2 regions of the Thermosynechococcus sp. genome follow, and region 1 is predicted to be linked to the other one. Evidence: predicted binding sites of a transcription regulator. Region 1 holds the regulator's gene; the other holds the start of a gene.
The links. Region 1 encodes HrcA, which represses chaperone genes, less so after heat shock. Its sites were predicted from a motif close to TTAGCACTCNNANNNTNNGAGTGCTAA; they were not measured.
Positions count from the first base shown of each region.

Region 2: the regulator HrcA is predicted to act here: its motif matches at 9,815-9,841, upstream of groES (co-chaperone GroES).

Region 1 covers NZ_AP024678.1:1,000,880-1,015,538, forward strand. The annotation lists gene pxcA (proton extrusion protein PcxA) at 1-729, opposite strand, end outside; gene Q0W94_RS04915 (hypothetical protein) at 801-2,828, shown strand; gene metG (methionine--tRNA ligase) at 2,893-4,482, shown strand; gene Q0W94_RS04925 (NYN domain-containing protein) at 4,548-5,243, shown strand; gene lptC (LPS export ABC transporter periplasmic protein LptC) at 5,230-6,456, shown strand; gene Q0W94_RS04935 (2OG-Fe(II) oxygenase) at 6,484-7,077, shown strand; gene Q0W94_RS04940 (hypothetical protein) at 7,120-7,650, shown strand; gene Q0W94_RS04945 (hypothetical protein) at 7,677-8,135, shown strand; gene Q0W94_RS04950 (IMS domain-containing protein) at 8,368-10,383, shown strand; gene Q0W94_RS04955 (carbohydrate ABC transporter permease) at 10,376-11,254, opposite strand; gene carA (glutamine-hydrolyzing carbamoyl-phosphate synthase small subunit) at 11,251-12,399, opposite strand; gene hrcA (heat-inducible transcriptional repressor HrcA) at 12,667-13,725, opposite strand; gene Q0W94_RS04970 (recombinase family protein) at 13,862-14,659, opposite strand, start outside.
Region 2 covers NZ_AP024678.1:1,477,792-1,492,450, forward strand. The annotation lists gene btpA (photosystem I biogenesis protein BtpA) at 1-781, shown strand, start outside; gene hisG (ATP phosphoribosyltransferase) at 782-1,417, opposite strand; gene Q0W94_RS07285 (ATP phosphoribosyltransferase regulatory subunit) at 1,421-2,647, opposite strand; gene Q0W94_RS07290 (DnaJ domain-containing protein) at 2,654-3,604, opposite strand; gene purU (formyltetrahydrofolate deformylase) at 3,727-4,602, opposite strand; gene uvrA (excinuclease ABC subunit UvrA) at 4,642-7,503, opposite strand; gene groL (chaperonin GroEL) at 7,698-9,335, opposite strand; gene groES (co-chaperone GroES) at 9,405-9,716, opposite strand; gene Q0W94_RS07315 (carbohydrate ABC transporter permease) at 9,903-10,778, opposite strand; gene Q0W94_RS07320 (ammonium transporter) at 10,699-12,222, opposite strand; gene Q0W94_RS07325 (MORN repeat-containing protein) at 12,468-13,100, shown strand; gene Q0W94_RS07330 (folylpolyglutamate synthase/dihydrofolate synthase family protein) at 13,122-14,384, shown strand; gene Q0W94_RS07335 (bifunctional 2-polyprenyl-6-hydroxyphenol methylase/3-demethylubiquinol 3-O-methyltransferase UbiG) at 14,460-14,659, shown strand, end outside.

The DNA.
Region 1 (14,659 bases):
ACGAACCGCCAGGCGGGTACGCAGCTTTGAGGTGCGAAAATCACGAACGACCTCAGCTTCAGTGGCTTCATCGGAATTGAGTTCACGGCGAAAGCGATCGGCGGTGCGCAAAATCGAGCGGGGAATAAAGCTGCTGCTATCCAGCTTGGAATCACTGGTGAGATCATCACTGATATATTCCGAGAGATAAAGAGAATCCTCCTCAATTTTGTCGAGGGCGGCGGCCTGCTGGCGTTGTTGGGGGTCTTGGCGACTGAGGCTGGGACGGGCTAGGGCATTGAGCTCCTTTTCCCGCTGCCGTTTATAGCGATTGAGGGTGGCGTCAATAACCCGCAGCTTTTCATAAATGCTGGGTTCCGCCGTCGTGCCACTGATGGTAGCCGTCACCGTATAGGTTTCCGTTGCACCATTGACGCTATCGTTGACAGGTGAGGGGGGGCTTTGGGGGGGAGCAAGGGGCAAAATTTGACGGCTCGCCCGAAACTCTGTCATCCGCATACGAATGGTTTTCAGCAGTTGTTTGAGCTCTGTCTCGAAATAGCTAGAGACTTCTCCGACGGGCAGATTGAGGGGACTAATGGGTTGACCGTCAAAGTGTTCCAGTTCAATGGCGCGAATTTTCAGAGCGGCTTCATAGGCTTCCTGTAGGGCGCGGTTAGGAGTTGTGAGGTACCACTGTTGTGCCTGCTTGATCCAGTTTCTAAAGCGACTAAAGGGATTGCTGGACATTCCTGTTCTTCTCAATGGCCACCGCGAAAGCAGTAAATCGATAGGATAGATAAAATCGTAGCAAATTAACTTTGCAGGCTTTGTTGACAGTGTTGCAGTGGATCAGTGGCGGTAGTCGCAGCGGCAAAACCTATGCCCTGGTGAGGGAATTTGCCCAGTGGGTTCAACAGGACAGCTCAGTGATTCCCCGCGAGCGATCGCTCCTCTTTTTGACAGATACAATGGAAGGCCGCCAAGCCATCCAAAGGGAAATTCAGTCGCAGTTGGGCAGTGGCTATAGGCCCTATATCGCCACGCCAATGGGCTTCATGCAGCAGGAGGTGGAACTTTTTTGGCCGCTGCTGGTCGAGGCCAATGCCGTTGCTCCGCCGCTCCCGTTACATCTCAAACCAGAAACAGAGCTGATGTGGGCACAGCGGCTGTGGCAGCCTTGGCTGGCGAAGGACACCTTTGCTGTCCTGAGCGACAATCGTGAACAGCGCCGCTGCGCCGATCGCGCCACTCGCCACCTTCTTGATATTTTTCAACTGTGTGCCTTTGCCCGCCTCAGCCTGGATGATCTGCCCCAACTCATTTGGGATCATCAGCTTGAGATTCCTGCGGAAACCGGGGGGGCGATCGTCACCGCCCTAAAAGAGTGGCAAAGGTGGTGTACTGCCCACAGCCTGCTCACCTATGGCATTACCACCGATTTATTTGGCCGCGTTCTCCTTGACCACCCCGACTACCAAGCCTCCTTGGGGCAGCGGTTTCAGTGTCTCCTTGCCGACAACACCCATAACTATCCCGCGGTGATGGCAGATTTGATCACCCTCTTAAACCAACAGGGGATCAAGATTGTCCTTAGCCACCAACCCATTAGCGCTGTCCGTCTTGGTCTTGGCGCCGATCCTGATGCCTTGCTGCCGCTGCAAAACCAAGCCACGGTGACGGAGTTAAGCCACCGTCCAGAAACGATTTTCGGTAAAACTGATTTACGAGTCGCCATTCAAGAACGCCTGAGCACTCCCCAATTCACGCTGCCGGAAAACATTACTGCGATTCAAACCATCTCGCGGATGCAATTGTTACAGGAAGTTGTGGAGACGATTGCCACTGCCGTGCAGCAGGGGGCAGTGCAGCCAACAGAGATTGCCATTCTTGCCCCCGGCTTAGATAGTATTGCCCGCTATGTTCTCAGTAGTGAACTGGAAAAACGGCGGGTGCCCCTTGTCATCCTGAATGAGCAACGCCCCTTGATTCAATCCCCCCACGTGCGTGCCCTGTTGACGCTGTTGTTGTTCGTTTATCCACGAACAGGAATAATCCCAGAGGCAACGGCGGTGGCGGAGATGCTAACGGTTTTGCTGCCGCGAGAGATTGACGCCGTGCGGGCAGGCCTGCTCTCTTGCTATTGTTTGCAGCCGGGGCTGGAGCAAGCTGAACTGCTGCCGTACACCCACTATAGCCGCTGGGATCGCTTTGGCTATCGTGCCACGGAAGCCTATGAGCAGTTGCGGCATTGGCTGAGTACCCTAGATTCTAGCCAGCTGCCGGTGTATCTCCTAGAGGCGGCAATTCAACGCTATCTCTCGCCGCAAAACCTAACAGCCAGTGAATTGGCCCCCCTGCGATCGCTCCTTGAGGGTACAGCTGCCTACTGGCAAATTTATGATCATCTCCCAGAGCAGCGAGCTACACCAACAGCTGAGCGGCTGCGGGAATGGATTTACCTGCTGCGGCGGGGAACTCTGACCGCAGATCCTGTCCCTCCCCTGCGGCAGCCCCAAGGGGTCTTACTGGCAACGACGTTTCAATATCGCAGCGCTCAACTTGCCCATCGCTGGCATTTTTGGTTAGACGCTGGTAGTCCACGTTGGCAGGATGGCGGCTTGCAATGTCTCTGGCAGGCACCAATGTTTCTGCGGCAGGGGGCGGCGAGTCCCAGTGCGCGGGTGTGGCAATTGGAGTCAGAACGTTTGGAGCATTTACTGGTGGATTTGTGTGCGCGGGTGAGCGATCGCCTTTTCCTTTGCCACAGTGACTTGACAGCCAATGGCAGGGAGCAGGAGGGCCCCCTGAGTCCCTGGGTGGATCTGGCGGTGGGCGATCGCCCGTAAGCTGTTACTAATGGCACTATGATAAATAACGCAATTTGCTCGACTGCCTAGGGAGAAACACTGCTTGTCACCGCACTTTTCACTGACTACCCCCCTGTACTACGTCAATGCCCTTCCCCACATTGGCAGTGCCTACACAACTATTGCTGCCGATGTTCTCGCTCGCTTTTATCGTTTGCAGGGCTATCGGGTGCGGTTCATTACCGGTACCGATGAGCATGGCCAGAAAATTGAGCGCACAGCACACCAGCGGGGTCTGAGTCCCCAAGCCCACTGCGATGAGATTGCCGCTGGCTTTCAAGCCCTCTGGCAACAACTGAATATCCACTACGATCGCTTTAGCCGCACCACCAGTCCTCGCCACCATGCCATTGTCAAAGAGTTTTTTCAGCGGGTTTGGGACAACGGCGACATTTATCTCGGTCAGCAGCAGGGTTGGTACTGTGTCGAGTGTGAAGAATTCAAGGAAGAACGCGAATTGCTTGAGGGTCGGCGCTGCCCGATCCATGTGAATCGGACGGTGGAATGGCGAGATGAGCGCAACTATTTTTTCCGCCTCTCGAAATATCAGCAGGCGCTGCTGGACTATTATGCCGACCATCCCGACTTTGTGCAGCCCCCCAGCCGTCGCAATGAGGTGCTGAGTTTTATTGAGCGGGGGCTGCAGGACTTTTCCATTTCGCGGGTGAACCTGGCTTGGGGGTTTCCCGTGCCTACGGATCCAGAGCAGACCCTCTACGTCTGGTTTGATGCCCTCTTGGGCTATGTCACCGCCCTCTTGGAACCAGAAGATGAGCCGACCTTGGCCAATGCCCTCAAAACCTGGTGGCCAATTAACCTGCACATTATTGGTAAGGATATTCTCCGCTTCCATGCCATCTCTTGGCCAGCAATGTTGATGTCGGCGGGCTTGCCACTACCAGAGCAAATTTTTGTCCATGGCTTCCTGACCAAAGATGGTCAAAAAATGGGCAAAAGTCTGGGGAATACCCTGGATCCCTTTGCCTTGGTGGCGCAATACGGGGCCGATGCCGTGCGCTACTACTTCATGAAAGAAGTGGAGTTTGGCCGTGATGGTGACTTTAGTGAAACCCGCTTTGTGAATATCCTCAATGCGGATCTGGCCAATGATCTGGGGAATTTGCTCAATCGCACGCTAAAAATGGCTTGGAAATATACCGATGGGAAGGTGCCCAATGTCCAAGGAGCAGCAATTCCGCGGGAGCATCCCCTGCGGCAACTGGCAGAGGACCTCAGCCAAACCTATGGCCAAGGGTATCGGCAATTAGCCTTCCATGAGGTTTGCCAACAGGCCCTGATCCTCGCACGAGCGGGGAATAAGTTCCTTGATGAAGAGGCACCGTGGAAACGCTATCGGGCAGGAGAAACGGCAGCGGTGGCGGAGATTCTGTACTGTGTATTGGAGTCAGTGCGCCTTGTGGCCTATGTGCTTGCCCCGATTATCCCCCAACTGAGTGAGGCCATCTACGGGCAGTTGGGCTATAGTATTAAATTTAATGGATCAGTTGCCCCAGACCTTTTGGGCGATCGCCAAGCCCAGTGGGGTGTTTTACCTGCATCACAACCTCTGGCCAATCCAGAGCCAATTTTCCAAAAACTGTTGCTGCCGGCAACTGTCGCCGATTCCCCCTGATGCGCGATACCCTAGAGGTATGACTTCATATTTCGATAACACACTTTTTTTGAGATGATTTCTGCATGGTTACATCTTCGTCTTCAGTTATTTACACGCCAGAACAGGTGTTACAAAACCGTGGGCGCGTTGCCATCTTTATTGATGGCTCCAACCTATTCTATGCAGCGCTGCAACTGGGCATCGAAATTGATTATTCAAAACTCCTCTGCCACTTGACCCAAGGCTCCCGTCTCTTTCGCTCCTTCTTCTACACGGGGGTTGACCCCACCAATGAAAAGCAGCAGGGGTTTCTGCTGTGGATGCGCCGCAATGGCTATCGTGTCGTCTCCAAGGAACTCGTCCAACTGCCGGACGGCTCTAAAAAGGCAAACCTTGACGTCGAAATTGCCGTGGATATGATGGCACTGGTGGGTTGCTATGACACTGCCATCTTGGTCAGCGGTGATGGCGATTTGGCCTATGCCGTGGATGCGGTGAGTTACCGAGGGGCAAGGGTCGAGGTGGTGAGCCTGCGATCGATGACCAGCGATAGCCTAATTAACGTTGCCGATCGCTACATTGATCTTGAAAGCATTCGCGAAGAAATCCAAAAGGCGCCCCGGCAAAGTTACACCTACCGTCCTATAACTGGTAACCTGACGCACCCCCCCATTGTTAACCCCCATTGGGAGCAAGATACCGCCGCAGGGAAAGATAAAGCTGCTGGCAATGAGTCATCCGAGACCCTAGAGAACTTAGACAACAATGCTTCTGCCTAGACCGCTGCTGCTGTGCCTTGTCCTCGCCTTGACAGGCTGTGGCTGGGTGGATCAATGGGTGGGCGAGGAGCCATCCCCAGAACCAGAAATCACGGGTGATGTCAAGCTGCAAAATCTGACCCTGCGGCAAACCAACGCCAAAGGTGAACTCCTCTGGGTATTGCAGGCGGCGCGCGCGCGCTACCGCGATGACGATCGCCAGCAATTGGAGATTCAAAATCTAACGGGGGAATTAAAGGCAGAGGGTAAAACCACTTACAAGGTGCAGGCCAAGGCAGTCAATGTGCGGCAGCGGGATGGTCAACTTTGGGTTGAAGGTCGCACCACACTCACCGATCTCCAACAAAAGGGGACGATTATTGCCGATCAATTGGTTTGGCAGGGCGATCGCGGGGTACTCATTGCCCAGAAAAATCTGCAGGCCCGCTATCCTCAAGTGACAGTGACGGCTAAGCACCTCGAAGCCGATAGCCAACGCCAACAACTGCGTGCCCTCAATGCCGTTCAGGTGACCTCGGTCGCCAAGGACGCCAAGGATGTACGGCTCAATACGGAGAGTCTAGTGTGGCAGCAGGAGCCCAATCAGCTGTTGGCAGGGGTCATCGGTCAAGGGGGGGTCACAGTCGTCGGTGTGGCGGGCGATCGCCAAGGGCAGCGGCTGCAAGCCCAGAGGGCAATCTGGTCAATTAGCGATCAACGGGTTACCCTTGAGGGGGATGTCCGAGTGCAGCTTCCCAACCCTGCTCTCCGCGTTGAAGGAGAAACGGTGCGCTGGTTAATTCCCCAACAGCAATTGGTGAGCGATCGCCCCCTGCGGGTCAGCTATCCCAGCCAAGGCATTGAAGGGCAGGCCAATCGCGGTGTCTTCCTGATTGCTGAAAACCGCGCCATCTTTGAGAACGTCCAAATTAGTAGCCAACCTCAACAGGTGCAACTGCGTGCCCAGCGCCTCAATTGGTGGATTTCCCAAGGGCGGCTAGAAGCTAGCGCTCAGGTGGAAATCCAGCGCCCCAGGGCCCAACTACGCACAGCTCAACTAATTTGGCGGATTCCCCAGCAGGAAGTTGAAGCCCAAGGGGGAATCTTTTACCGCCAGAGCAATCCCCGCATTCAAGTTCAGGGCCAGCGGGCCAAAGGGTGGCTCGATCGCCAAGAGGTGATTGTCAGCGGCAATGTTCAGAGCCAAGTGCCGTTGCTAGTGCGCCTTCCCTAGACTGAATCATAGAAACAATCAGTCCCGATGAGTACCGCACCACTACAAATTCTTGACTTGGGGGGTGAAATTCTCCTTTTCCAGCGTTTGATTCCGGTTCACCAGTGTCAGCAGGTGATTGCTACAGCTGAAAAGGTGGGGTTTGAGGATGCGCAAATTCTCATGGGGACAGTCGATCGCTCCGTGCGCGGCGGCAGTTTGCTCCGCTTTGATCCCCAAGACCCGCAACAGGCGATGATGCGGCAGATTCTTCTCCAGGCCACGCAAACAATTCAAATCGTCCTCTACCAGCACTATGGGATTCGCTTCCCTGAAATTGAAAATTTCTCAATCCTGCGCTATCGGGTGGGCGAGGGCTATCGCCGCCATGTAGACAACCTATTGCTGGCCAGTCGGCAAATGGAACTGGCGCAAGGTATCCCGACGCGGGATGTCAGTCTAGTGGGCTATCTCAATGAGGACTTTCAGGGGGGAGAAACCTATTTCGATCGCCAAGGGGTAAAGGTTACCCCACGGACGGGAGATATTGTCGTCTTTCCCGCCTACTACACCCATCCCCATGCCGCCTTGCCCGTGGTCCAGGGCACTAAATATGCCTTTGCCACTTGGTTATTCTATTGATGAATGATGATTGAATGATGATGAACCCCTGAGGCAATGCCAATGACTGAACCCCTGCGCTTCCAAACCTCGCCCCTGGTTTCTGGAACACTCCTTGCCCTCTACGGCGCACTCACACTGCCCCTCCCCTTTTTGGCGGTACAGACGGCGGCTCCCATTTCGCCCCTGCTCCTTTGGGGGGCGATCGCCCTCGGGGGTGTGTTCCTCTGGGGGGCGCTGAGTCAACGGGTAGAATTGGATGCTGTGGGCATCCGCCTCACCTATCCCCATTGGGTTCCCCCCTTCCTGCGGCAGCAGTGGCAACTGATTTGGTCGGATATTCAGGGGCTTCAGCCCCGTAGTACCAGCCAAGGGGGCGTGGTCTATTATCTGGTGACTACCACAGGTCAAGGGTATCTTCTGCCGATGCGAGTGGCAGGTTTTGCCCAAATGATGCGTGCCATTGAAGCCCAGACGGGATTGGCCACAGACGTGATTAAGCCCCTCGCTCAACCTTGGATGTACGGTATTTTGGCTCTCTTTACACTGCTATTGGGAGCTGTTGATCTGTGGATTTTGACCACTGTGGGATAATGGGGACGTAATTTGGGTGCTGAGCGATGACCATGGGTGCAAATCGGTTTTGGGGATATCTGCGTCGCGGAGTGGTGTGCCTGCTCCTGAGTGTCCTGTGTTGGTCAAGTATCGCCCCGCTGCCGGCGATCGCTGCTATTCCAGTGCGGCTCTTTGACCTAAATTACCGCGAATGTCCGCCAGAAATAGGGGAAGGTTCAGTCACGCCGGGGGGGACGACACTGAAAGCCAATTGCTACCTGATTACTGGCAAAGCAGAGAATAAATCCGGCAAAACGGTGGTAGATGCCGATGTCTTTGGCCGCATCTACGACGCCAATGGTAATCCAGTGTTGCAAAACCGCACCCGGGTCGGTGCAATTGATGTGATTCCACCCGGCATCAGCGAGTTTGAAATTCGCATTAGCGTGCCCTACAACCAACCAGCGCCTTTGCAGTTAGAGCAATTTAAGGCCTCTGGCTTTACAGCAAAAGTGCGCGGTTAAGCCACCACACCTCTGCGCGGACTTGCCCTCAGGGACAAAAACTGTATAGCTAATGTATAGCTAAATTGTGATACCTTAAAACGCTTGATGCTCCCTTTTTGGGGGAACACTATACTGTGTCATGTCTAAACGTTGAGCAACTACCAGCCAAGTCTCTGTGCTGCTGTTGAGTGCACATGAGTGTGCTGTCATTGTTGATAGACGGGTTCATCCTGTAGAGGTTTGGGTTTAGGTGCGCATTCCCCTCGACTATTACCAAGTATTGGGTGTGCCTATTCAGGCAACACCGGAACAAATTGAGCAGGCCTTTCAGGATCGCCTGTTGCAACTGCCTACCTATCAGCACTCCCCCACCACCGTTGCCACCCGTCGTGAACTGATTGAGCAGGCCTATGCAGTTTTGCGAGAACCGGAGCAGCGCCATGCCTACGATCGCCACTGCCGTGCGGTTGATCCCGATGATTTGATTGCCCAGTTGAATCCCGATGCCACCGCTCCCCACATTGAAATTAGTGATGAGCAATTCTCGGGGGCACTCCTACTGCTCTATGAACTGGGAAATTATGCCCAAGTTGTCAAGCTGGGAAAAGCATTTCTCAAAAAGGATGTTCTTGATCTCAATCGCCCCTACGCTTCCTCTGCCGTTGTTGCCGACATTACCCTCACTGTGGCTTTGGCCTATCTGGAATTGGGACGCGAGGAATGGCAGCGGCAGTCCTACCAAGCAGCCGCCTCTCAGCTAGAAGCCGGTCTAGAGGTACTTCAGCGGGCAAACTTGTTTCCCGAACTCCAGGAGCAGTTTCAGACGGAACTGCATCGGCTGCGTCCCTACCTCATTCTGGAGTTACTGGCACTGCCTTTGTCCGATAGTGTGAATCGGCAGCGGGGTATTTTATTGCTGCGGCAAATGCTGAGTGAGCGCGGGGGCATTGAGGGCCGCTGTGACGATCGCTCGGGACTTGCAGTTGAGGATTTTCTGAAATTTATTTTGCAACTGCGCAGCCATCTTACCGTGGCAGAGCAACAGGAACTCTTTGAACGGGAATCGCGGCGTCCCTCAGCGGTGGCCACCTACCTTGCGGTACATGCCTTGGTAGCACGGGGAGTGCATGAACTTCAGCCGAGCGCTATTCGTCGGGCCAAGGATTTATTGGAGCAGCTGCTCCCCAATCAAGACGTCTATCTTGAACTCGCCAGTTGCTTGCTGCTTTTGGGACAGCCCACTGAGGCATTGGCAGCTCTTGACAACAGCCAAGATCAACCGACTCTGGACTTTATCCGCCGCCATGCCGGTGAGGCTGGCGATCTACTGCCGGGGCTTTATTACTACACCACACAATGGCTCAGAGAAGAAATTTATCCTGCATTTCGGGACTTAGGGGAAACCCCCGTGGCCTTGGATGCCTACTTTGCTGATCCCAATGTCCAAACCTACCTAGAGGCTCTCAGTGACGACTCCATTACCTCTGAACCGCCGGCGACCACTGCCTCTGCGCTCCCTGAAGTGATTAGGCCAACGGTGGCCGCGCCCCCGCCGGTCTCCTGCACCGCGGAAACGTTACCTTTGCAGGATCAGACTGGGCTGGGCCAGGGCTTTTCGGCATCGGCTTCTACCACTTCTTCAACTGCAACGGGGACAGCCACGCCCCAACCATCCACTCGCAAGCGGCGCAGCCGTCGAAACAGTTGCTCCCAAAAACGTCAAACTTGGTTTTGGATGGGTGCAGGAGTTGTGCTTGTGGGTTTAGGAGCTTTGGCAAAGGTCTATTGGCCAGCCAAAACGGTTGAAGCCCCGATCCCGCCAGGAACACCGACCCCTGTGGCAACGCCGACCCCGCCGCCACAACCGACGACCTTAGCCATCCCTTTAACGCCAGAGATGGCGCGCGATCGCCTCCACAGTTGGCAGCGAATTAAAGCCCAAGCCCTTGGGCCAGCATTTGAGATGGACAAACTAGCAACGATTTTGGCGGAGCCAGAACTGAGCCGCTGGCGATCGCGGGCGCAGAGCTTAAAGTCCGAGGGCAGCCATTGGGTTTATACCCTAAAGAAGTTGGAGGTGAAGGAAGTCCGTCCCCAAAGGCGCGATCGCGTGGATGTGTTGGCGGAAGTCAATGAGGAGGCCCGCTTTTATGAACGGGGAACCCTGCGCAATGATATTTCCTATGACGATCCCTACCGCGTTCTCTACACCTTGATCCGTCGTGGCGATCGCTGGTTGATTCAAGGCATGCAGGTGCTTAGTTAAGGGGCATTTCCACCTGGCGGCCCAACTTGAGATTTAAGAGGGACAAAGACAGGATAAACAGGAATAAAATCAGTCCCATCGTACAGGCGTAGTTAATCTCTAAGCGCTGAAAGGCATTCTCGTAGATGTAGTAAACAATGGTCTTGGAGCTATTGAGGGGACCCCCTTGGGTCATGATATAGACTTCTTCAAAGACCTTGGTGGCAGAAATTGCTGAGATAATGCTTACCAAAAGAATATAGGGGCGCATCAGTGGCAACGTAATATCCCAATGCTGTTGCCAGCCGTCACTGCCATCGATCGCCGCCGCTTCATACAGTTCACCGCTAATCCCCTGAAGTCCCGCCAGATAGATCACCATGTAGTAGCCCAAGCCTTTCCAGATGGTAACGGCCATGACACTAAAGAGGGCGAGTTGGGGACTGGTCAGCCAAGGAATGGGAGTGTCGCGCAGATGCAGACCCTGTAGCAGTTGATTTAAGAGGCCATTGGGGGCATAGAGCCAGCGCCAAGCAATCCCCGCCACCACCATGGAGATAATCACGGGACTGTAGTAGGCAGCACGAAACCAGTGGATGCCCCGCAGGGGTTGGTTGACGAGAATCGCCAGCAGCAGGGGCGCGATCGCCAGAATTGGCACCACCACCACCAAGTACAAGAAAGTATTGCCCAAGGTTTTCCAGAAGACGCCATCGCCCCACAACTGTGCAAAGTTGGCCCACCCTACCCAAACAGGGGGGCTCAGGAGATCGGTTTCATAGCGGGTGAAGCTGAGGAAAAAGGCCTGTAGGGCTGGCCAAAAAACCGTCAGTGTTAGCAACCCTAAGGCAGGGGCAAGAAAGAGGTAGGGGGTGAGGGATTGCCCTTTCATTGGCGGCGGGGATGTTGTTGACGATAGGCACGCATTTGCGCTACAAACTCGCCAAAGAGATAATCGGCATCGTGGGGGCCAGGGCTGGCCTCCGGGTGGTACTGCACTGAGAAAATTGGCAATGTTTGGTGCTTCAAACCCGCAACGGTTTTGTCATTGAGGTTAAAGTGAGTAATCTCTACGGGAGTTTGGGCAAGGGATTCCTCGGTGATCGCAAAGCCGTGGTTTTGGCTGGTAATTTCCACTTCCTGTGTCAGGCCAGCGGGCTGGTTCAACCCCCGGTGACCGAACTTCAGCTTGAAGGTTTCTGCCCCCAAGGAGAGGCCCAACAACTGATGTCCCAGACAAATGCCAAACATGGGACGCTGCGCCCCTAGTAATTTGCGCGTGGTTTCAATGCCTTCCTGAACCGCCGCCGGGTCACCCGGGCCATTAGAGAGGAAAATGCCATCGGGGTCATAGCTGAGAATCGTTTCCGCTGGCGTATCCGCCGGCACGACAATCACACGGCAGCCATAACTGGCCAAGCGGCGGAGAATATTGCGCTTCACGCCAAAATCAATGGCCACAACCGTCAAGGGTGGTTCTGCGGTAGCGGTTTGGGGACGAAATTCCCAAGCGGGGGGCGTTGGCTCTGTCCATTCATAGGGGGTGCGGGTGGTCACCACTTTGGCTAGATTTTGTCCCTGCATCCTGGGAGCGGCAAGAACTTTTTGCAGCAGTTCAACGGGGTCCAGGATTTCTGTGGAGATGCCGCCGTTCATGGCACCGACGGTCCGAATTTTGCGGGTGAGGGCGCGGGTGTCAATCCCATAAATCGCCGGAATTCGATGGGCTTTGAGGTAATCGGGCAAGGATTGGTGCGATCGCCAGCTACTGGGAATGTCACAGATATGGCGAGCGACAGCACCGCGCACTTGGGGGCGATCGGATTCCTCATCTTCGGGAGTGGTTCCCGTATTGCCCAACTCAGGGTAGGTGAATGTCACGATTTGACCATAATAACTAGGGTCGGTGAGCACCTCTTGATAACCCGTCATGCCTGTATTAAAGACCACCTCCCCAATGGCTGTCCCTGGTGCCCCAAAGGAAAAACCGCGAAACACTGAACCATCGGCAAGAACCAGCAAGGCGGGTGTAGGCATTTCAATTTCTCCAAGTGTCCCTAGGAAAAGCCAATAACCTAATTGTGCCCGATCAAGCCAATGGTTGACCCCACAGGGTTTGCCCTTGTGGAATGTCCATCCTTTTTAGGGCATGGGATGGCAGCGGCGGGCTTCCCTCCGCGGTTGAGGAATTTGGCTTTAACTAGTATAGGGCTACCTGTTTTTTTGCGACTGGGCTGGCGTCTTTAGCCTATCTCATCCCCCAAAGCCCATCCCCTTGAGGGGCTCAGGAGCACTTACCTATAGTTACCTATAGCGACTGACTTGCTCTGTCAAATAATCTGCCGCTGTGGCCACTAAGGGAATAATCCGGGCATAGGGCATCCGCGTCGGCCCTAGAATGCCAATACTGCCTACGGGCGAGTTGCCATAGCAATAGCAGGCATAGACCAATGTACAGGACTGCATCGGCGCGAGGGTATTTTCGCTGCCAATGCGGATTTGCACTTGGGAGGAGGCTTGGGTATTGACACTGATCAGGGGAGCCAGTTGATCCTGTTGATCCTCAAGAAGATGCAGCAGCATTTGGACCTGCTCCACCTGGGAAAACTCTGGCTGCTGCAGCACATCGGCAAGGCCACTGATGATAAAGGAGGCCCCTTGGTGGCTGTAGCGATCGCTCAATTGCTGAAGTAGGATCTGCAGCTGCTGGCTGTAGGTTTGAAACTCGCGGTCAAGCTTTTGCCAGTCAATGGCATTGAGTTCCGCCAGCGATCGCCCCTGCAATTGATGATTGAGAAAATTTGTGAGCACCTGTAGCGTGCGCTGCTGCAGTTCAGGATCGGCCTCCCCTTGATCAAACTCAATGAGGGCGGATTGGGTCTCATAGGTATCTAGAACAAGGATGACCATGACGTGGCGCGGCTCCAATGAGACCAGTTGAATGACGCGAATTTGCCGCTCCAAGCGGTTGGGCAAGCTAATTAGTGTAATGTAGCCACTGAGATCCGAAAGCAACTGTGCTGCTTGGCGTAGGATGACCTCCAAACGCTCCTGCCCCCAGACAAAGCGCTCACTCAAAAGGCTCTCGGCTTTACGGGCCACATCGGGGATGGGCTCAATTAGTTCATCCACATAGACCCGATAGCCAGAATCGGAGGGCACCCGCCCTGCGGAGGTGTGGGGCTGGTAAAGCAGGCCGCTTTTCTCGAGGAGCAGCATCGTATTGCGCACGGTGGCTGGGCTGACGTTGAGGTTGTATTCGGTGGCGATCGCCTTTGAGCCGACAGGTTCGGCCGTAGCAATGTAATGGTTAATCGTAGCGCCCAGAATTTGCTTTTGGCGATCGCTGAGTTCAATCGTCATAACCCCTTACACCTGCGATTTCTTATTGATGTTTTTTATTTATCTATAAACCAGCCTTCCCATTTCAGCAATGATCACCGGCAACAACGGTGGGGGGCGATCCAACCTTTGTCACACCAAAAGGCCTGAGCAATGGCTAAGGCGGGGATTCCCAAATAAATTGTAGGTGAATAGACCAAGGCTGGCGGGGGCGACTGCGGACCTGTATGGCCTGTAAAAACTCCCGTAGATAAAAGCGTTGCTCTGCGGCTGAGAGTTGGTACCAAAATTGAGGCTGACCCAGGGTAACCGCTAGTTGCAAGAGATTGCTAGGGGGCAGTTGTGCCTGCTGTGCCTCGATTCGTGCCCGCTCCCCGGCCAGTTTATAACGGCGCAGTTGAGCTGTTTCCGCATCTAAGAGACCTTGGCTTTCTAGTTCAGTGAGTTGTTGCAGTTGCTTGTCAATGACTTCGACTTCAATTGCGGCGGTGAGGGTTGACGACGGTAGGCAAAGTTGAGCGATCGCCGGCGGCAGACGTTCGGCAGTTTGAGCAATTACAGCGGCCAGGGCAGCGTTGTAGGGAATGCTGCGACACTTCGGCGCAAGCGGACAGTGGAGGGGACGCAAATAGGCATATTGACCGGGGTGGCGATAGGGCTGCACCTGAGTTCGGCCAAAGCGTTGCTGACATTCGCGGCAAATCACCAATCCTGCCAGAGGATGGGGAGCACTGGCACTGCGACGGGGTAGAGAGCGTTGGCGCCGCAACAGCCGATCCACCTGAGCCGCTTCATCGGGCGCAATCAGGGGGGTATGGGTCTGGGGAATCACGGTTTTTCCTTGGTAGTAAAGATGGCCGCGATAGACGGGGTGGGTCAGCCAGCGCCGACCTGTGGCTATGCTAATTCGCTTGTGGTGAGTGTGGGCAATAAAGCGCACCGCTGCACTGAGGGA
Region 2 (14,659 bases), 480 kb from region 1:
CCGCGCCGAACAGGAAGCCACAGCCCTTGCGTCGGGGGGAGTCAATGCCATTATTGTTGAGAATTTCTTTGATGCGCCCTTCAGCAAAGATCGGGTGGATGCTGCTGTCGTCAGTGCCATGACCTTAGTGGTGCAGCGGTTAAAGAATCTGGTAGCTGTGCCCATTGGCCTTAATGTGCTGCGCAATGATGCCTTTAGTGGGCTGGCGATCGCTGCCTGTACGGGGGCCCAATTTATCCGCGTCAATGTCCTCACCGGGGTCATGGCCACCGATCAAGGCATTATCGAAGGTCAAGCCCATCAATTGCTGCGCTACCGCCGTGAACTGGGGCAAGACATCAAAATTTTTGCCGATGTGATGGTGAAGCACGCCCAGCCCCTCCACAGCCCGAATCTGGCCACGGCAGTACGGGACACCTTTGACCGCGGACTCGCCGATGGGGTGATTCTCTCCGGTTGGGCAACAGGACAGCCACCCACCGAGGAGGATCTATCCGTTGCCGCTAGTGCCGCTAAGGGACAACCCCTTTTTATTGGCAGCGGTGCCTCTTGGGACAATGTGGAGCAGTTGGCGCCCTACGTCAACGGCGTCATTGTTGCCAGTTCCCTGAAGCGCAATGGTCAGATTGAACAACCCATTGACCCCATTCGGGTCAGCCGTTTTGTTGAAGCCTGGCAGCGGGCCCACCACAAGCTTCAGGACGTCGATCGCGCCAATGCCAACTGCCGAGGCTCGATCAATGAACCCCTGCCAGCCATGGTTGTGCACGGGCAAAGGTAGTCAGGCGATCGCCCCTGTTAACTGTGGAACGTACTGCCCAAGACCATTGAGGTTGAGGCGATAGCTGCGGGGATGGGCAATCAAGTAGGCAGTGCTGCTAAAGATTTGCTCTAACTCCACAAGGCCATTTTCCTTGAGGGTCCGTCCCGTTGACACCAAATCCACAATTGCCTCCGCCATGCCCATAATTGGCCCCAGTTCCACTGAACCATAGAGAGGCACAATATCCACGGGCAAATCCAACTGCTGGAAAAAGGCATCGGCACAGCGGACAAACTTTGAGACAACGCGGCAATGGGGGGGCAAATCGCGGACACTGCGGTAGGGGCTAGAGGCTTTAACGGCCACCGATAGACGACACTGACCAAAGCCCAAATCCGCTAGTTTGGCCACGTGGGGATTTTTTTCCCGCAGCACGTCATACCCGACAATGCCCAACTGCGCTTGACCATACTGCACATAGACGGGGACATCCTGGGCACGGACCAAAAGGGCGCGGGCACGGCCATCCTGAGAGAGAACCTGCAGTTGCCGATTGCCCGGCTCTAGGAGCGCTGCAAAATTTAAGCCCAGCCGTTGGAAGTAGGCAATACTGTCCTTGAGTAGGGCACCTTTGGGTAGGGCGATCGTTAGCATGGCCTAGACACTCTGAATCTGCAAATAGGTTGCCCCATCACTGAGGGCTTCAATCTGCGGTGGCGCATCACTCTCAATCCAAGCAATATAGGGAATCTGGCGATCGCGGGCATAGGCGCGGATTTGCTCTGGCGCCAGATCCAGAAGTGCCAACTCCACCCGGGTCGAGCCATCCGAGCGCAGTGTTTGGGCATGGTGGAGGGCAGCAGCGAGGGCGCTGGCTGTGCGGGGCACCACAAGCCATTGACTGCGGGGGGCTAATAGGGCGGCTGGGGGAATGGCGATCGCCTGCAGCAGCGCTTCAACATTAAAAACAAAACCAATCCCTGGCACTGCGGCACCGTCGGGATGGTAAATACTGAGCAGTTGATCATAGCGCCCCCCTTGAGCCACCAACCGCAGTTCCGTTGCTGTAGGAATCAAGACCTCAAAGATAATCCCTGTGTAGTAATCAAAGGACTGCACAAGGCTAAGATCCAGGGTAATGGCCAAGGACTCCGCCACCAACGCCAACAACTGTTGAAGTTCCCCAAAGCGATCAACAACCCCTGCAACATCAGACCACTGTGCCAAACGTTCCGCCACTTCCTTTGGGGTGCCCCGTAGATCAAAAAGGGCCAGGGCGCGATCGCGCCAAGGGGCAGGGAGAGCCTGCAAACTGACGCGGTCTAAATTGGCCAGGCATTGGCGGACGGTTTTTTGGAGGTCCGCTGGAAAGGTACTGAGCAACTGTTGCGTCAGGTGGGCATCCCCCACCAAAAGATAGGCCTCTTCAACCGCTAAAGCCCCCAGGCACTCCTGCACCAGCCAGAGAATTTCTGCATCCGCCGCCAAACCAGTGGCCCCCAGTAGTTCGACCCCCGCTTGGAAAAATTCCTGCTGATTCCCCAACTGTGCCCCGGTAGTGCGCCGAAAGACATTGGCTTTATAGTACAGCCTTTGGGGCAGTTGCATCCCTGCCATACGGGTCACCGCAGCCCGAGCAATGGAAGCCGTTAATTCTGGTCGCAATCCCAAGGGTTCATCCCCACTCCCCTGCACTTGAATAACCGTTTCTGGATGGACAGTGCCCCCCGCGGTGAGGGTTGCCAGGGTCTCAATTGTGGGGGTGATAATTTCTTGGTAGCCCCAGCTTTGGAAGACGCGCTCTAGGCGTTGCTCTAGCCACCGTTGCCGTGCCACATCAAGGGGCAAAATATCGCGGGCACCACAGGCAGGTTGATAGACCATAGTGAATTATTTTTTCCCAAAAAGACCAAAGAAGGAGAATTTCTTTTGCTCCGGTTTTGGTGGCTCAGTACTTTTTTGCTGTTTCTGGGCTTGGCGCTCTTTTTTGTTAATGGCTTCGAGTCCCTGTATTGCCATTACCTCTTGAGGATTGAGCTTCAGGGCTTGATTAAAGTGAATTTTGGCCATGCTGAGGGAGCCTTGCTGCAGATACACCTTGCCTAGTAGGGCATGGCAGCGAGCACTGCGGGGGTCAATTTTCAGGGCATCCTTCAGTTCTTTGATAGCCTCCAGATAGATGCCTTTATTGAAGAGTTCCTCTGCCCGTCGGAAGTATTGCTCTGTAAATTGCTCTGTTTTGGAAACTTCTGTAGAGGGTGTCGTCCCTGGGGTGGCTACTGGTGTGGCATGCCCTTGGGTTGTCGCCTCTGATTTAGCTGCAGCCGCAGGTGTAGAAACGCTAGGCGTGGCCGCCGTTGCCTGGCCGCCCGCCGATCGCCACAGGTAAATTAAATTCAGTTCACTAATTTGTTCGCTGATTTTTAGCGCATTGTTTAAGTCTTTGTATTGATCTTGGGCAAGGGTATTGAGAGCCCTGTGATAGGCCTCTTCAACATTGGTAGCGTTAAAGACTTCCTGTGCCAAATCAAAGGTGGGTGTGGGCACAATATTAGCTGTTAGCAGTTGCTTTTCCAGCAAGCGCAAAATGACTTGATATTCTTCCCGCTCTTTTTCTTGGGAAAGCACTTCATAGGCAGGATTCACAAACTTCGAGAGCAAATCACTGGCCATTTTTTTACCCGATTCATCATCACGACTATCGGGGTGCAGTGTCTTGGCAATTTTGAGATACCGCTTGCGAATTTCCCCGGGTGCTGCTGACAATGGAATACCGAGGGCAGCATGGAGATCCCGTTTGGAGTTAAAGCGACCCAGACCGTGATTGATCTCGAAGGGCATAGTCAGTGAAACCGCAGGGGCAGAACATTCCTTAATTATAGCTGCTGATAGCGGGGCTTGGCGACGCCAGGTTAAAGCGACAGGAATCCCTGAAGGCAACAGGCCCGCAGCGGTGAACCCCCTCAAGCAAAGACTGCCGTGCGATTACCATACACCAGAATCCGATTTTGCAAATGCAGCCGTACCGCCCGCGCCAACACCACCCGTTCCAAATCCTTGCCCTTGCGGATGAGATCTGCTACCGTATCGCGATGGCTCACAGGCACCACCGCCTGCTCAATGATTGGCCCTTCATCCAAATCCACGGTGGCATAGTGGGCAGTGGCACCAATGATTTTGACCCCCCGCTCATAGGCACGGTGGTAGGGGTTAGCTCCCGCAAAGGCCGGCAAGAAGGAATGGTGGATGTTGATCACTTGGGGAAAGGCCTCAATAAAATCAGGACTGAGCACCTGCATATACTTAGCCAGCACCACCAGATCAATCCTGTAGTCCTTGAGGAGTTGCAGTTCCTTGGCTTCCGCAAGGGGCTTGGTCTCTGGCGTCACAGGAATATAGTGAAAATCAATGCCAAATTGCTCGGCAATGGGACGCAAATGCTCATGGTTACTGATAATCAGGGGAATTTCTGCAAAGAGATCCCCCGCCCGCTGCCGCAGCAGCAAGTCCCATAGACAATGATCTTGGCGGCTTACCCAAATGGCCAAGCGATAGGGAATATCCGATGCCCGCAACTGCCAGCGCACCCCCTGCCAACTGGCAAAGACCTTTTCCCGCTGCGCATAGTTGATGAAAGTGGTGGCAATTTGATCCCGGGGGATTTCAAAGCCTTCTAATTCCCACTCCAACCGGGAGAGAAAAATACCGGCAACGGCGTCGGTGTGGTGGTCGGCATGGACAATGTTGCCGTTGTAGCGATAGACAAACTGCGCTAACTTGGCCACTAGTCCCCGTTGATCGGGACAGGAGATACAGAGGGTCATTGTCGGCCGGGGCATAGGGTAGGGACCAATTAAGCCAGAGCAACCTGTATTCTACTACTGCTGATGACTGGCAAAGCGATTCAATGCCTTGGCAAGATACCGCCCGGTGTAGGATTGGGGCATCAGTGCCACTGCTTCAGGGGTACCGACGGCAACCACTTCTCCGCCGCGATCGCCCCCCTCCGGTCCAAGGTCAATGATCCAATCGGCACAGCGAATCACATCGAGATTGTGCTCAATCACCAGAATCGAGTTGCCCTTGTCCACAAGCCGCTGCAGTACATCGAGGAGTTTGTGCACATCGTAGAAGGACAGCCCCGTGGTGGGCTCATCAATCAGGTAGAGGGTTTTACCGGTGGCGCGGCGCGATAGCTCAGCCGCCAGTTTAAGGCGTTGGGCTTCGCCCCCAGAGAGGGTGGGGGCAGTTTGTCCCAATTTCAGATAGCCCAGGCCGACATCCACCAAGGTTTGCAGCTTGCTGACTGCCTTGGGAATGTTTTCAAAAAACGCCAAGGCGGTCTCTGCGGTCATCTCCAAGACATCGGCAATCGAACAGCCCTTGTACTTTACTTGCAAGGTCTCGCGATTGTAGCGTGTCCCTTTGCACACCTCGCACTGGACATAGACATCGGGCAAAAAATTCATCGCAATGACATTCACCCCTTGGCCACCGCAGGCCTCACAGCGGCCCCCCTTGATATTGAAGGAAAAGTGCCCCGGTTTGTAGCCCCGGGCTTTGGCCTCAACGGTTTGGCTAAAGACTTCGCGGATGACATCAAAAACGCCAACGTAGGTGGCAGGGTTAGAGCGGGGCGTCCGACCAATGGGAGACTGGTCAATGACAATCGCTTTGTCAATGGCCTCTAGGCCTTGAATCTCCCCAATTTCCTTTGGCAGCGGCACATTCTGACCCAGATGGTGCTGGAGGGCAGGATAGAGAACCTCGTGCATGAGGGTGGACTTGCCTGACCCCGATACTCCCGTTAGACACACCAGTTTGCCGAGGGGAATTTCTACAGTGATGTTCTTGAGGTTGTGGCGAGAGACATTTTTTAGAATCAGGGATTTGCCATTCCCCGGCCGGCGAGCGCTGGGGGTTTCAATGCGCTTGCGCCCCGCCAGATAAGCCCCTGTCAGGGAGTCGGGATGGTTGAGAATCGCCTCGAGGCTGCCTTGCGCCACAATCTGACCGCCGTGGATTCCCGCCCCTGGGCCAATATCAACAATGTAATCGGCAGCCCGGATCGTGTCTTCGTCGTGTTCGACAACAATCAGGGTATTCCCCAAGTCCCGCAGGCGAAACAGTGTTTGCAGCAGACGATCGTTATCCCGTTGATGCAAGCCAATACTCGGTTCATCCAGGACATAGAGGACACCCGTCAAGCCAGAGCCAATTTGGCTCGCCAAGCGAATGCGTTGGGCTTCACCCCCAGACAGAGTTGCTGCACTGCGATCCAGGGTCAGGTAATCTAGCCCCACATCCACCAGAAACTGCAACCGCGCCGTCACTTCCCGCAAGGCTAGTGCCGCAATTTGTTGTTGGCGAGGCGTAAGTTGCAGGGATTGAAGTCGTGCTAAACACTCGCGGATTGAAACACCAGTGAGATCCGTGAGGCGGTATTGCCCCAAGCGCACCGCCAAGGCTGCCGGCTTCAGACGTTGCCCCTGACAGGCAGGACAGGTCTGATTGACTTGGTAGGCTTCCAGTTTTTGCCGGTAGGTCTCGGAGGTGGTTTCGCGATACTGCCGCTCGAGAATGGGAATCACCCCTTGGAATTGGCGGTAATAGTCCCGTTTGCGGTAGCGGGAATCGGCGGGGACCAAAATTGGGGTATCGGTGCCGTAGAGAATGATTTCCCGCTGTAATTCCGTCAGACGGTACCACGGTGCATTGATGTCAAAGTCAAAGGCTTCGGCAATGCCGCACAGGAGGGCAAGGTAGTAGTCATGTTCCTTTTCAGCCCAGGGGGCGATCGCCCGATAGACCGGTAATGCTGGATTGGGCACAATCAACTCCGGGCTAAATTGACGCAAGTAGCCCAAACCGTGACACTCCGGGCAGGCCCCATAGGGGGAGTTAAAGGAAAACAGCCGTGGGGATAGCTCATCCATGACTGCCCCATGCTCAGGACAGGCAAAATTCTCGGAAAATAGCAGGGTTTGTGCCCATTCGCCAGGGTCACGGGGCACCACAGTGACCATTGCCGTGCCATTGCCCTGGTGCAATGCGGTTCGCAGCGAGTCGGCTAAGCGTTCTTCAATACCCGGCTTGAGCACCAGGCGATCCACGACCAGTTCAATGGTGTGGGCATGGTTTTTCTCCAGTTCAATCGCCTCACTGAGTTCGCGCACCTCGCCATTGATGCGAACCCGCACAAAGCCTTCACTGGCCAAACTCGACAGGAGTTTTTTGTGGGTACCCTTCTTGCCCTTGACAAGGGGCGCCAAGACTTGAAAGCGGCTCTGGGGCGGTAACTCCATGACCTGATCCACCATTTCATCAATGGTTTGGGGGCGGATCGAGCGATCGCAGTGGGGGCAGTGGGGTTCACCGGCACGGCCATAAAGCAGCCGCAGGTAGTCATAGATTTCCGTAACGGTGCCCACGGTTGAGCGGGGATTGTGGGAAGTGGACTTCTGATCAATTGAAACGGCAGGACTCAATCCCTCAATGGCATCTACATCCGGCTTGTCCAACTGGCCGAGGAACTGCCGCGCATAGGCACTCAGGGACTCCACATAACGGCGCTGGCCTTCGGCAAAAATCGTGTCAAAGGCAAGGGAGGACTTTCCCGAACCGGAAACCCCAGTCATTACAATCAGGCGATCGCGGGGAAGATCGAGGTCAATGTTTTTCAGATTATGCTGCCGTGCACCTCGAATGCGAATTGCATCCGTAGGGACTGGATCGCCCATAGAACAAAGAAGAAATGTTAAAAAACGTTACATTGAGGCCTATTATAGCAACCCGGCCAGACCCTGTCGCAGCCACTCAGCCATGAAAAAAGCGGGGTCTGGTTGCCCCGCTTTCCGTCTGATTCAGGTGATGCTGGGTAACCCCAGCCTAGGCAGGTTCAGGGATTTACTCTGTGCCCAGGGTAGGGATGGGCTTAGTAGTCGAAGTCACCGCCCATGCCAGCACCGCTGCCCGCAGGATTATTTTCCTTGGGCTCGGGCTTGTCAACGATGATGCACTCGGTGGTCAGCACCATACCGGCAATAGAGGCCGCATTTTGCAGAGCCGAGCGAGTCACTTTGGCAGGGTCAACGATACCGGCGTCGAACATGTTGACATATTCATCTTTGGCGGCATCATAGCCAACGTCGAAGGGTTTTTCCTTGACCCGTTCAACAATGATCGAGCCGTTTTGACCAGCATTCTCGGCGATGCGACGCAGCGGAGCACTGAGGGCCCGCTCAACAATGTTGGCACCGATCAGTTCTTCACCGGTCAGGTGCTCAGCTGCCCAGTTGCTCAACTCAGGAGCCAAGTGCACCAAGGTGGTCCCACCACCGGGAACGATCCCTTCTTCGACAGCGGCTTTGGTGGCGTTAATCGCATCTTCCAGACGCAGTTTGCGATCTTTCATTTCCGTTTCGGTGGCAGCACCGACTTTGATTACGGCCACACCCCCCGCCAGTTTGGCCAACCGCTCCTGCAGTTTTTCTTTGTCGTAGCTGGAGTCGGTTTCTTCGATTTGGCGACGGATTTGCTCGCAGCGAGCCTTGACGGCTTTTTCATTGCCTTCGGCCACAATGGTGGTGTGATCTTTGGTGATTGTGATGCGGCGAGCTTTACCGAGCATGTCTAGCTTGGCATTTTCCAGCTTCAGACCCGCATCTTCGGTGATCACTTGACCCCCTGTGAGGACGGCAATATCTTCGAGCATGGCTTTGCGGCGATCGCCAAAACCAGGCGCCTTCACCGCAGCCACATTCAAGACACCGCGCAGACGGTTGACCACCAGGGTCGCCAACGCTTCTTTCTCGATGTCCTCCGCAATGATGACCAAGGGCTTACCGGCGCGAGCCACCTGTTCGAGGATCGGCACCAGGTCTTGCACCAAGGTAATTTTCTTGTCGGTAACCAGCACGAAGGGTTCATCGAGCACAGCTTCCATGCGCTCGGTGTCAGTGGCAAAGTAGGGGGAGATGTAGCCTTTGTCAAAGCGCATCCCCTCCGTGACCTCCAGTTCAGTGGTCATGGATTTGCCTTCTTCAAGGGAGATCACGCCTTCTTTGCCCACTTTGTCCATGGCGTCGGCAATCATCTGACCCACTTCTTCATCGTTTCCCGCCGAGATGGCCGCCACTTGGGCAATGGCTTTGGAGTCTTCCACTGGCCGGGCATGTTCGGCAATTTTCTCCACCAGGAAGTGGGTGGCTTTATCAATCCCGCGTTTTAGGGCAATGGGGTTAGCACCAGCAGCAACGTTGCGCAGCCCCTCTTTCACCATGGCATGGGCAAGAACCGTCGCCGTCGTGGTCCCATCCCCAGCCGCATCATTGGTTTTGGAAGCAGCTTGGCGGATCAGCGCCACACCGGTGTTTTCAATGTGATCTTCCAGTTCAATTTCTTTGGCAATTGTCACCCCATCATTGACAATTTGGGGGGCGCCAAATTTTTTCTCGAGAACCACGTTCCGCCCTTTTGGACCAAGGGTGACGGCCACGGATTCAGCCAAGATGTCCATCCCTTTTTCAAGGGCACGACGAGCATTTTCGTTGTAGATAATGCGCTTCGCCATAGGTGTTTCCTACCTCACTCGTTCAACAGTGATGAAAAATCGCACACAGATGTAAGGAAAGTCAGGGACCTAGCCCACAATGGCCAAGATGTCTTTTTCTGAGAGGAGAACGTAGTCTTCGCCCGCTAGTTTCACTTCGGTACCGGCATATTTGGAGTACAGCACTTTGTCACCCACTTTCACATCCATGGGCTGACGCTTGCCGTCTTCAGTGAGTTTGCCGGGACCGACGGCAGTCACCTCACCCACTTGGGGTTTTTCACGGGCGTTGTCGGGCAGGAGAATCCCCCCTGCGGTACGTTCTTCGCTTTCACTGACTTTGACAAAAATGCGATCGCCCAACGGCTTCACGGTTGAAACGCTTAGAGATACGGCTGCCATAGCGTACTGTTCTCCTAGTTGTAAGAGGATGGATTGATACCACTCACTGCACGGCTCATCGCGCAGTCTTTGCGGGGTAAGAGCATCACTGGTAATTTTTAGCACTCTCACCCTTCGAGTGCTAATGTAGCGAGAGACGGTTGGCGATCGCAACTCCTGCCGCAGTACGGTTTTCCGAACGGTACTTTAGTTTTTGAGCCCCGTGGTGGCAATACCGCGAATCAGTTGCCGCTGACCCAAAATAAACAAAATGATCACCGGTACCGTAGCGATGACAGCTGCAGCCATCATCAATGGCCAATCATTGGTAAATTGTTCCTGAAAATTAGCCAAGGAAAGCTGCACGGTGATCAGTTCTGGCTTGGTGGTAAAGACCAAGGGCTTAAACAGGTCATTCCACTCGCCAATGAAGGTAAAGATAAAGAGGGTTGCCAAGGCTGGTCGGCTCAGGGGCAAGAGAATATGCCAGAGAATCTGCCAGCGATTTGCCCCATCCAAGAGGGCTGCCTCCTCAAGGGCAACGGGCAATGTGAGAAAAAACTGCCGCATCAAAAAGACACCAAAGCCATTAGCCGCCGTTGGCAAGATCAACGCGCCATAGGTATTGATCAGATGAGCCGCCTTCAGGATGAGAAAAATTGGGATCACCAAAAGCTGAAATGGGATCACTAGGATTGCTAGCAGCAGCAGCAGAATTGTCTGTTGTCCCGGAAATGAAAGTCGCGCAAGGGCATAACCCGCTAGGGCTGAAGTTACCAACTGGAGCGCCGTCACCGCCAAGGCCACAAATGTTGAGTTGGCAAAGGCTAAGATAAAGTGCCCCTGCTGCCATGCCCCTTGATAGCTCTGCCAGGTCCAGCCTTGGGGCGGCAATAATTGGGTGGGGAGGGTGCCGGGTGGCCAGCCGGAGGTACAAAGCACCACTAGCAAGGGACTGAGAACCAACAATGCCCCCAGTATTAATAGGAGCGTTAAGCCTACCCTAGGAGCGACCACTGCCAGACATCCGTTTGAGCAAATCCACAAATCCTTTGACTTCTTCGCGCAAAAGGAAGCCCGCATAGGCCTCCATGCCATGCTCGCCAATGTCCAATCCCTCGATTTCCTCCTCCGGAGAAACGCGAATGCCAATGGTAAGATTCAGGAGCAGCCACACTGCTGTACTAAAGGCAACGACAAACCCGCCCACCGCCAGCACCCCCACCAATTGGCGCCCCAACTGGGTAAAGTCACCACTCCAGAGCAATCCCCTGAGAGGCCCTGCCCCAGCGTCGTAAAAGCGCCCCGGTCCATCGGCAAAGAGACCCACGGCTAGGGTCCCCCAGATGCCGTTGACTAAGTGTACGGAGATGGCTCCCACGGGATCGTCAATTTTCAGGCGATCAATCGTCACCACCGAAAAGATAATGATGCTCCCAGCAACAATACCAATTAAGGCCGCACTCTCAATGCTGACAAAGGCACAGGAGGCGGTAATGGCCACTAGTCCCGCCAGAATCCCGTTAATGATCATCGAAAGGTCGGGCTTACCAAAGTAGAGGGTGGAAACCACCGTTGCCGTGACACCTCCGAAGGCTGCCGCCATATTGGTGGTTACAACAATGTGGGCGATCGCCTCCGGATCTGCAGTCATCGTTGATCCCGGATTAAAACCAAACCAACCAAGCCAGAGGATCAAACAACCCAAGGTGGCGATCGCAAAATTATGTCCGGGGATGGCCGCCACCGACCCATCCGGCAGAAAGCGCCCCAAACGCGGCCCTAGGAGAGCTGCCCCCATCAATGCGGCCCATCCACCTACAGAGTGCACGACCGTAGAACCGGCAAAATCCCACATGCCTAGCTGTTGCAGCCACCCGCCACCCCAGATCCAGTGACCCGTAATCGGATAGCAAATCCCCACCAGCAGCAAGCTAAAGATAAAGAAGGCATAGAACTTAATTCGCTCCGCCACTGCCCCGGAAACAATCGTGGCCGCTGTTCCCGCAAAAACCAGTTGAAAGAAAAACTTGGCAGAGAGGGGCACCGCCGCCCAACTCAAGGAACGATAGACTCCCCGATAGGCTTCGCCAGTGGCCGGACTATTATCGGCACCCAGTAAAAAGAAACCGCTGGTGCCCAAAATCCCATTGCCATCCCCAAACATTAAGGCAAAACCAATCGCCCAATAGGAAATACTCGACAGGGCAAAGACAATCAAGTTCTTTGAGAGCAAGTTCACCGCATTCTTGGCACGGCAAAAGCCCGTTTCCAACATGCCAAAGCCAGCATTCATGAAAAATACCAACACCCCCGCAAAAATCACCCAGAGCGTGTTGAGCGCCACCTGCACCTTTGCCGGAACCGCTGTTGAGGCGGCAGTATCCTGCCCCAAGGCGGCTGTTGCACTCAGGACCCCAATCATCACCCCAACGGTCAAGAGCGTGCGGCGAGTGGGCAGATAGAGAATCTGAGTCAGGGGATGCTGAAGACGTAACCCGCGGCGCAAGATAGAACGCAGTTTCATAGGTGCAGATGTCCAATCTAGAAAGAAAACAGTTGGAACTGATAAATCCCCGGCTAAAATCCCTAGAAAAATCCTAGGGTTGAGCTGCAAAGTTTGACACAAATAAGTCAATCATCCCTGGATTCACCCCTAAGCATACGTATTCCACAATACAAAAACTTGGGTCTCTGCCTCAATTCTGCATAGGGGGCAAGCTGTGCCAGTTAAACAAGTTGCAATTGTCCACCCCTGTGGAGTGTCCAGTGATGACGCATCCGCACCATGCCAATTCCGCTGTTGTTCACCGCTGGGTGATGAGTTCGTTCTTGATTGGTTTAGGGTGTGCAACCCTACAGTTGGCTCCTGTCACTGCTCAAATTGCTGTCTATGAAGGGCAGCGGGTCACGGGGGACGTCACCCTAACCCTCCCCGATGGCAGCACCTACAAGGGGGAATTGCTAAACGGTCGCTTTAATGGCCAAGGCATCCTCACAATGGCCAATGGCAACCGCTACGAAGGGGAATTTCGCAATGGCCGCTACCACGGTCAGGGGGTGCTCACCTATGCCGACGGCGGACGCTATGAAGGTGGCTTTGCCGATGGTATCTTCAATGGCAAGGGCATGCTGCAACTGGCCAATGGCCAGCGCTACGAGGGGACGTTTCTCAATGGTCAATACCATGGGGAGGGGGTACTCACCTTTCCCGACGGTACGCGCTACGAGGGACAGTTTCTAGCGGGCAAGTATCATGGCACTGGAATGCTCTCCTTTGGGAATGGCACAAGCTATGCTGGACAGTTTCGCAATGGCTTATTTGAAGGGGAGGGGGTACTCACCCTGCCCGATGGCTCCCGAATTATTGCCACGTGGCGCAATGGTCGTCGCGAACCGCGCTAATCCTTTTCAAGCGGGCTGGCTGTGGCTGATCCACTGACGGCAGCGCTAGCCCCCTACGCCCGCTTTGGGGTGCGCCTTAGCCTTGAGCCTATCCAGGCGCTCCTGAGTGCCTTGGGGTCTCCCCAGTTACAGGTGCCCTTGATCCACGTTGCGGGGACAAATGGCAAAGGCTCCGTGTGTGCCTATTTGGATAGTGTTTTGCGGGCAGCGGGCTATCGCACGGGTCGTTATACCTCGCCCCATCTGTTGAGCTGGTGTGAGCGCATTTGTGTCGATGGTGAAGCCATTGCCCCTGGGGTCTTTTTGACCCTCCTTCAACACATTGAAGCAGTCCTGCCCCAGGTGGCCTATCCCCCCAGTCAGTTTGAAGTGGTCACGGCGGCGGCATGGCTGTATTTTGCCCAGCAGCAGGTGGAGGTGGCGGTGATGGAGGTGGGTTTGGGGGGACGCTTGGATGCCACGAATGTGTGCCAGCCCCCTTTGGTGAGTGTGATTACCTCCATTGGCTGGGATCATTGGCAGCGGTTGGGCAACACCTTGGGGGCAATTGCGGGCGAAAAAGCTGGCATTCTCAAGCCAGGGGTGCCCGCCGTTATTGGTCCTGTTCCCTCCGAGGCGCAGCTGGTGATTGCCCAACGCCTAAAAGCTCTGGCATGCCCGGCGATCTGGCCAGAACCGGCGCAGTGGTGTGTTGAGCGGGCTGGATGGGCGACGTGGCGTGGCATCGAGTACCCCTTGCCGTTGGCGGGAGACATGCAGTTAATCAATTCCGCAATCGCGATCGCCACGCTACAGCAGTTACAATCTCAAGGTTGGCAGATTTCCCTGCCAGCGATTCAACGGGGAATGGCCGAAACCCGCTGGCCAGGGCGCCTGCAATGGTTAAATTGGCAGGGGCGGCGGGTCCTGATTGACGGCGCCCACAATGCCCCGGCAGCGGCCTACCTACGGCAATATGTAGATCAATTGGGCTGGACAGAGGTGACTTGGGTAGTGGGGATGCTGGCCAATAAGGATCATGAGGGAATTCTCAAACATCTCCTGCGAGCCGGCGATCGCCTGTGGTTGGTACCCATACCGGATCACGCTAGCGCCGACTTAGAGGACTTGAAGGCACTGGCCGCCACCTGCTGCCCTCGGTTGGGGGAATGCCGCCTTTTCAAGGATGTGGCTGAAGCCCTCGATAGGGTGGGCGATCGCTGTGTGGTCTGTGGCTCCCTTTACTTGATTGCTCGCGTTTTGGGGGCGATCGCCAGCCAAGAGGCTCAAACAACGAGACTGTAGAAAATTGGCTGAAGACCCACGCTTGCCCGACTGGATCAGTTCAATCAAGAGTCAATATCTTTTATGTGAGTTTTTATGTGGGACACTCGCTTTCAAGGAGACACCTATTTCTACGGCACGGAGCCAAACGACTTCCTCAAAGCCCATGCCCATGCCTTTGTGCCCCAAGGGCAAATTCTCTCCCTCGCCGAAGGGGAAGGGCGTAATGCCGTTTATCTTGCTCAACAGGGATATGCCATCACGGCTGTGGATGCCTCGCAAGTGGGACTGGCAAA